DNA from 3 places in the Actinoplanes friuliensis DSM 7358 genome. Region 2 is predicted to be linked to each of the others. Evidence: riboswitches for the same ligand, from Rfam matches in the RefSeq annotation. Region 2 holds a riboswitch; each other region holds the start of a gene.
The links. A riboswitch is a leader RNA that binds a small molecule or an ion and turns the genes downstream of it on or off. The one in region 2 is predicted to bind cyclic di-AMP.

Region 1 (2,256 bases), 2.8 Mb from region 2:
GGCCGTGCTGCTGTGGCAGAGCATCACCCTCGCCGGCGTGCTCTGCGCGCTCGGTGTGGTGCTGGCCGGCCCGCAGGAGCTCGTCAGTGAGCTTGGCTCCCGCCGCCCGGTCGGCGCGATCGCCCTGATCGGCGCGCTGGCAGTGGCCGCTCTGATCATCCTGCGCCTGGTGGTCTCGCTCGTGCAGGTGAGTCGCCGCTCGCGGGCCCGCCGTGCCCGGCACCGGCTGCTGGTCGACCTGCTGGACACCGCGGAGCGCCACGGCGCGTTGCCGGCCGAGGTGCCCGAGGGGCTGCGCGTCCTCGACGGGCCGCTGCCGTTCGCGTACTGCCTGCCGGGGCGCTCGCCGCGGGTGGTGCTCAGTGGTGGCGCGTTGCAGGTCCTCGACGCCGAACAGGTGTCGGCGGTGATCGCGCACGAGCAGGCCCACCTGCGGCACCGCCACGACGTGGTCATGGAGTCGTTCACCGCGTTCTACCGGGCGGTGCCCCGGCCCTTGCGCAGCCGTGCGCCGCTCGACGCCGTCCACCTGCTGCTGGAGATGGTCGCGGACGACGCGGCGCGGCGCAGCACCGGTGCCGCGCCGCTGCGGACGGCCCTCGCGCTGCTCAGCGACGCGGTCAGCCCGGACGCTCCCGCCGAGGTGGGCAGCGCGGACGCGGATCGCCGCCGGCGGCTGGAACGCCTCGACGGGCCGGACCCGCGGTCGAAGGGTCTGACGGTGCTGGCGGCCACCCTGGCCGCAGGCCTGCTGGTGCTACCGACCGTGATCCTGGTGGTGCCCTGGCTCGACCGTGCGCTCTCGGCGTGGCCCCTTTAAGTCCGTCTTAATTACGGTGCGTCACACGGCGTTATGCGTTCTGTGTCCCTATACCGCCGGGTTCTCTAACGCTTTGATCGGGAGTACGGTGGTGCCCGGCCGCTCAGTCCCCCCTCGTCCGATCCCGGGCGAACTGACGGCCACCGCCTAATCGTCGTTCACGAGCCGGGGACCCAGGAACCAGGGGTCAAGCCACAGCATCACCGTGGCCGGGCGCGCTTCCCGCCCGAACCCGTCAGCTAACCCGGTCGGCGGCCGAGGGAAGAAAGGACACTGCACCTACGTGAAACGGATTGAGGCGCGCAGCGCCGCAATTCTGCGCGGCATCGCCTGCGCCGTCGCCGCGGTCGGGATTCTTCTCGCTCCCGGGGTGGCACATGCGACACCGTCGCCGTCGAACATCGAAAAGCAGATCGACGAGCAGTGGAACAAGCTGGAACCGGTGATCGAGCAGTACAACGACGTGCACAACCAGCTGATCAAGAACCGGGCCCAGCTCAAGAAGATCGACAAGCGGCTCGCACCGCTGGAGCTGCAGGTCGATCTGGCCATGTCGCAGGTGGGCAACATGGCCGGGCAGGCCTACATGCAGGGCTCGCCCAACGCCGTGAAGGCCATGATCGTCAGTGGCTCGCCGACCGGTCTGACCGAGAAGCTCACGTTCCTCGATCAGCTCAGCCGGCACCAGCGCGAGTCGATCGCGGGTGTGGCCAAGCTGCGCGACCAGCTCGCGGGTGACAAGCGTGATCTGAAGACCCTGACCGATGCCGTCGCGGCACGCGACAAGCTGCTGGGACAGCAGAAGAAGGACATTCAGAAGAAGGTCGACGATCTGCAGAAACTGCGGATCAGGGCGTACGGCGCGAGCGGCAGCTCGGGCGGTGCGTTCCGGACGGGCCCCTGTCCGGTCGACTACGACAACTCCAAGGGCGGCCGGGCGGCGCAGAAGGCGTGCTCGCTGATCGGCAAGCCCTACATCTTCGGCGCCGAGGGGCCGAGCGGTTACGACTGCTCCGGTCTCACCAAGGTGGCGTGGGCGGCTGTCGGAGTGCACCTCGAGCACTTCACGGGTGATCAGATCGGGGCGGGCAGGGCGGTCAGCCGCAGTGAGCTGCAGCCGGGTGACCTGATCTTCTACGGCAGTCCGGTCCACCACGTGGGTCTCTACGTCGGAGGCAACACCATGGTCCACGCGCCGCACACGGGAGACCATGTGCGGATGGCGTCGATCGACCGCAGCGGGGCGATCACCGGCATGCGCCGGCCGGGCTGACCCGGTTCGCACCGCACACAGAAAGGCCGCCACCTGACGTGGCGGCTTTTTCTGTGTACCAGAATGGCCCGATGTTCCCCGCCGCCTTCACCCGCAACATCATCGGAAACTGGGGTGACGCCGGCCGCGAGTGGCTGGCCGGCCTCCCGGCGCTGATCGACGC
Region 2 (2,256 bases):
GCTCTCCCGGGAGCGGATCCGCCAGCTCGAGATCCAGGCGCTGGGCCGGCTGCGTGAGCTCGCCCGCGCCGAAGGCCTCCAGGCCGCGTAACTCCACCACCTACCGACACCAGAAGGCCGGTGCCCCGAGCGGGGACACCGGCCTTTTGCCGTTGCTGTGGCGCCTAGACCCGGCCGTAGCCGTTCGGCGTCATGATGTCGATCGTGCGCTTCTTGACGGGCTGACCCGCGCGGGAGGCGTCGATGATCTGGCCGCCGCCGACATAGATGGCGACGTGGCCGTTGCTGCGGTAGAAGACCAGGTCGCCCGCCTGGAGCTGCGAACGGCTGATCCGTGTTGTCGCGCTGTACTGCGCGGCGGCGTTGTGCGGCAGTGACTTGCCGGCGGCCCGCCAGGCGGCGGAGGTCAGGCCCGAGCAGTCGTAGCCGTTGGGACCGTCGGCGCCGTAGTCGTACATCACGCCGATGGCGTTGTACGCGAACGTCACCGCCTTGCCCGCCGAGCCCGCGATCTTCGGGATGCTGCCTGTGTACTTGCTGCCGGTTTCCGTCGGTGAGCCGTACGCGGCGGTGCGCATCGAGTACAGCTTCTTGAGGTCCGCCTCGATCTTCTTCTTGCGATCGGACAGTTCCTTGACCTCGGCGGCCTGCTTGTCCTGCGTCGCCTTGAGTGCGGCCTGACGCTCGGTGTAGTTCTGCGTCGTCGCGGTGTATTCCGCGATGTCACGGCTGCGGCTGCGCGAGATCTGCTCGAGGATGCTCATCCGGTCCATGAGGTTGTCGGCGCCTTCGAGCACGACGTTCATGGTGCCGACGTTCCCGGTCATGTAGGCCGAGGACGCGAGTGTTTTCATCTGTCCACCGGCGGCCACGAGGGCTGCCTTGGCCGGACCGACCGACTCGGCGAGCTTCTTCTCCTCGGCCTTGGTCTTCTTCAGGCTGAGCTTCATCTTGTTGAACGACTCGACGACGTCCTCGAGCTGGTCGGACGCCTTGTCGATCTTCTTGGTGAGTTCACTCGTCGACGGTGCCGCCTGGGCAGCCGTCACGGTGGTGCCGCTGATCGCGATCGCCAGGGCGGCGACCACGAGAGCGCGCATCGTCGTGCGGGCGTGTGGCAACGTGCGGGCCTTTCTTCCGCTTGTGGCCGCTTACCGGGTTAGCTGTCGGATTCGGGCTCGGAAGAATGCCCTACCGCGCGGACGCGGATTCACCCCGGTGCTGCTTCGGTGGTTCCCCGGTTCGTCATGGCGGAAGTGGCGGCCCTGGGGGATCGGGGCCGTCTTTTCCGCCGGCGAGGATTCAGCGGCGCTGGCCGGTGCCACCGAGGGTGTGGCTGCGGACCGGACCAACCGCATTAACTTATCGGCGCTCGGCATTAACACAAGAGCCGGGAGAGTGACTTGCGCCAATGATCACATATATGTGAATGATCCCGATAACGGGCGGCGACAAAGCCCTTTCAGAGCGTTACTTTTGCCTACTCTGCCATGGCGGGCGGCGTCTGCACCTCGGTGCCGGCCCATTTGCGAGTAACAACCCGTTCTGCCCAGAAAGAGAAGAAGGGGATGGTGCCGGCGAGCATCACCAGCAGCATCCGCCCGAGCGGCCACTTCAGGCGCCGGCTCAGGTCGAAGGTCGCCACGAGGTAGACCATGTAGAGGAAGCCGTGGAAGGGACCCACCGCGGCCACGACCGTGTCGTTGTCACCCACGTATTTCAGGGGCATGCCGATCACGACGAGCACGATGAGGACCACGCCGACGATCCAGGCGATGATCCGGTAACGGGTGAGGGCTCCCTGCACGATCCACGTCCTCTGTCTCAACTGGTCCTGGGGTAATCGCCGGGCCGGGCGCCGGGATGGGCGGCCAGCCAGCTCAGGTAGTCGTTGTACGCCACCAGCTCGGGGTCGTCGTCGGCGGGCGCCGCGGCGGCCACGGGCACGCGGACCGGGCGGCGTACGGTCACCGGTCCGTCTTTCTGCACCGTTGCCTGCTCCGGCTCGCCCGGCTCTTCCTCCGGCACCGCCCGGGAGGCGCGGCGCTCCTGCTGGACCTCGCGGAACCAGATGAAGACGACAAACGCCGCGAACACCGGCCACTCGAAGGTGTAACCCCAGCTGAGGGTGTTGCCGTCGGTGGCGCGGCTGAACTGCCACCAGCCCAGCCCCAGGAACGCGGCGACGAGCACCAGAGCGAGGACGTGGCGCGCGATCCACGCGGGGGTCCACAGCCCTTTCATGGTCCTCAGCGT
Region 3 (2,256 bases), 2.6 Mb from region 2:
TCGCGACCGGACCGGCACCGGCGGCGACCGGCGGACCGTAGACGCGCAGGGCGGTCGCGTGGCGCAGGAACGGTTTGAGCGCGACCAGGCGTCCCGCGCCCGGCAGGCAGACCGCCCCGGGCACCGGCCGGGAAGTGAGCCGCAGGCTGCGGCCGGCGGGCACCGCCCACAGCACCGAACGGTCACCGGCGGGCAGGCGGTTGAGCAGGGCTCGTGCGTCGGCGATGCCGACCTCGGCGCGCGGGTCGAACCGCGACGTCAGCACCTGCGCCTCGGCGAAGCCGCGCAGCCAGCGCGACGGCAGCGGCACCTTGCGCTCGACGAGCGGCCCGTCGAAGGTCGTGACGGTCAGATCGTCCGGGCCGACCGCGAGGTGCAGCGGATCGGCGCGGCCGACACGGGTCAGCGCGCGCTGCAGCGGGACGTTGACGTCCACATTGGTGGTGCCGTGCGCGGTGATCTCACCGTCGATGCCCGCGGGCAGCACGTCGAGGCGGGCGTAGACACCGCAGCAGCCGGAGAACGACTCGAACCGCAGACGGTCGGACCCCGCGGTCACCACCGGATCGAGGCTGGCCGGGCTGACCGGGCGGAAGTAGCGGCTGCGCGCGACCTCGGCCACCGCCAGCAGACCGGTCGCCGCCGCACCGGGATCGTTCAGGAAGCCCGTGAAGAAGCGGGGATGCGCCGCCGGGCCACCGGAGGTCTGCAGGGTCAGACCGTCGGTGAGAGCCGAGGACCCGAGGTAGGAGTACGCCGCCGAAACCATGCGCACAACATAGAGAGGGGGTGCGACAGAAAGGGAGGGCCCGGCTGCCCCACGGAGGAAGGGCAGCCGGGCCGGATCTCAGAGCGCCAGGCGCTGACCCGGGACGATGACGTTCGGGTTGCCACCGAGCACGGAACGGTTGTGCTTGAAGAGCGCCCGCCAGCCGCCCTTGACGTGCTTCGCCGCCGCGATCGAGGCGAGCGTGTCACCCGGCTTCACGGTGTAGTGCGAAGTCCGGGCCGAGGAATGCGCGGACGACGACGAGGACTTGGCCTTGGTCTTGCCCTTCTTGCCGCAGGTCGGCCACGCGCCGATCCCCTGCCCGTCCAGCACCTTCTCGGCGATCCGGATCTGCTCCGCCTTGCTGGCCTTGTTGGCCGTGCTCGCGTACTTCCCGCCGCCGTACGCCTTCCAGGTGCTGCGGCTGAACTGCAGGCCACCGTAGTAGCCGTTGCCGGTGTTGATCTTCCAGTTGCCGCCGGACTCGCACTTCGCGACGGCATCCCAGTTCACACCGGACTTCGCCTCGGCCGCGGTGGCCGGGCCGAGCATCGCGACCGTGCCCGCTGCGCCGGCCGCCATCAGGCCGAGGGCGCGCAGGAACCGCTGGTGATTCTGTGCCATTTGTGTACAACCTCCACGCCTGCGAGGTCAGCTGTCGGGTTCGGGCTGAGGTTGCCCGGCCGCCGGGTGCGCGGCTTCACCCCGAGGCACGCGGCAAGCGCGTGCCGGGGAACGTGTGGGTCCCCCGCTCCATGCCATTCGATAAAGGTCCCGGCCCGGTCGGCGGCAGGATTCGGCGTTACCGACCGCGGGGTCCACGTCAGCGGACCGGGCCGACGTTAGCCACCCCCGAAGGCCGCCGGCCAAGCCCTGAGCGACTTTCGTGAGCTTCTTCTCAGTGCGAGCCCAGCGGGATCCACTCGGTCGAGACGGTCACTTCATCCAAAATCTCCGGTACGGGAGAGACGCCCAGCCCCGCCCCCGTAGGCACCCGCAGATGCCCCTCTTCCAGCACGAACGGCTCGGTAACGTCGGTGCGGTAGTACCGGTCGGACGCCGAGGTGTCGCCGGGCAGGGTGAAGCCCGGCAGCGCCGCCAGCGCGACGTTCGCGGCCCGCCCCAGACCGGTCTCGAGCATCCCCCCGCACCACACCGGTACGCCGTGAGCCACGCACAGGTCGTGGATCCGCCGCGCCTCCAGGTATCCGCCGACCCGCCCCGGCTTGACGTTGACGATCGCCGCCGCCCCGAGCGTGATGGCCGCGGCGGCCGTACGCGCCGACGTGATCGACTCGTCGAGGCAGACCGGCGTGCTGATGCGCCTGGCCAGCTCCGCGTGCCCGAGGATGTCCTCCTCGTCCAGCGGCTGTTCGATCAGCAGCAGCCCGAACGGGTCCAGCCGGGCGAGATGCCGGGCGTCCCCCACCGTGTACGCGGTGTTCGCGTCGACCTGCAGCAGCACGTCGTCGCCGTACCGTTCGCGG

Region 1: another riboswitch for cyclic di-AMP. It lies ahead of AFR_RS20330 (C40 family peptidase); the one in region 2 lies ahead of AFR_RS07170 (C40 family peptidase).
Region 3: another riboswitch for cyclic di-AMP. It lies ahead of AFR_RS19020 (LysM peptidoglycan-binding domain-containing protein); the one in region 2 lies ahead of AFR_RS07170 (C40 family peptidase).

Annotation. Positions count from the first base shown of each region.
Region 1 covers NC_022657.1:4,405,641-4,407,896, forward strand. The annotation lists gene AFR_RS20325 (M56 family metallopeptidase) at 1-820, shown strand, start outside; cyclic di-AMP (ydaO/yuaA leader) riboswitch at 955-1,089, shown strand; gene AFR_RS20330 (C40 family peptidase) at 1,104-2,093, shown strand; gene AFR_RS20335 (aminoglycoside phosphotransferase family protein) at 2,165-2,256, shown strand, end outside.
Region 2 covers NC_022657.1:1,555,661-1,557,916, forward strand. The annotation lists gene AFR_RS07165 (sigma-70 family RNA polymerase sigma factor) at 1-91, shown strand, start outside; gene AFR_RS07170 (C40 family peptidase) at 165-1,100, opposite strand; cyclic di-AMP (ydaO/yuaA leader) riboswitch at 1,134-1,272, opposite strand; gene AFR_RS07175 (DUF3817 domain-containing protein) at 1,481-1,807, opposite strand; gene AFR_RS07180 (hypothetical protein) at 1,825-2,244, opposite strand.
Region 3 covers NC_022657.1:4,125,277-4,127,532, reverse strand. The annotation lists gene AFR_RS19025 (DprA-like winged helix domain-containing protein) at 1-769, opposite strand, end outside; gene AFR_RS19020 (LysM peptidoglycan-binding domain-containing protein) at 848-1,393, opposite strand; cyclic di-AMP (ydaO/yuaA leader) riboswitch at 1,396-1,581, opposite strand; gene menC (o-succinylbenzoate synthase) at 1,668-2,256, opposite strand, start outside.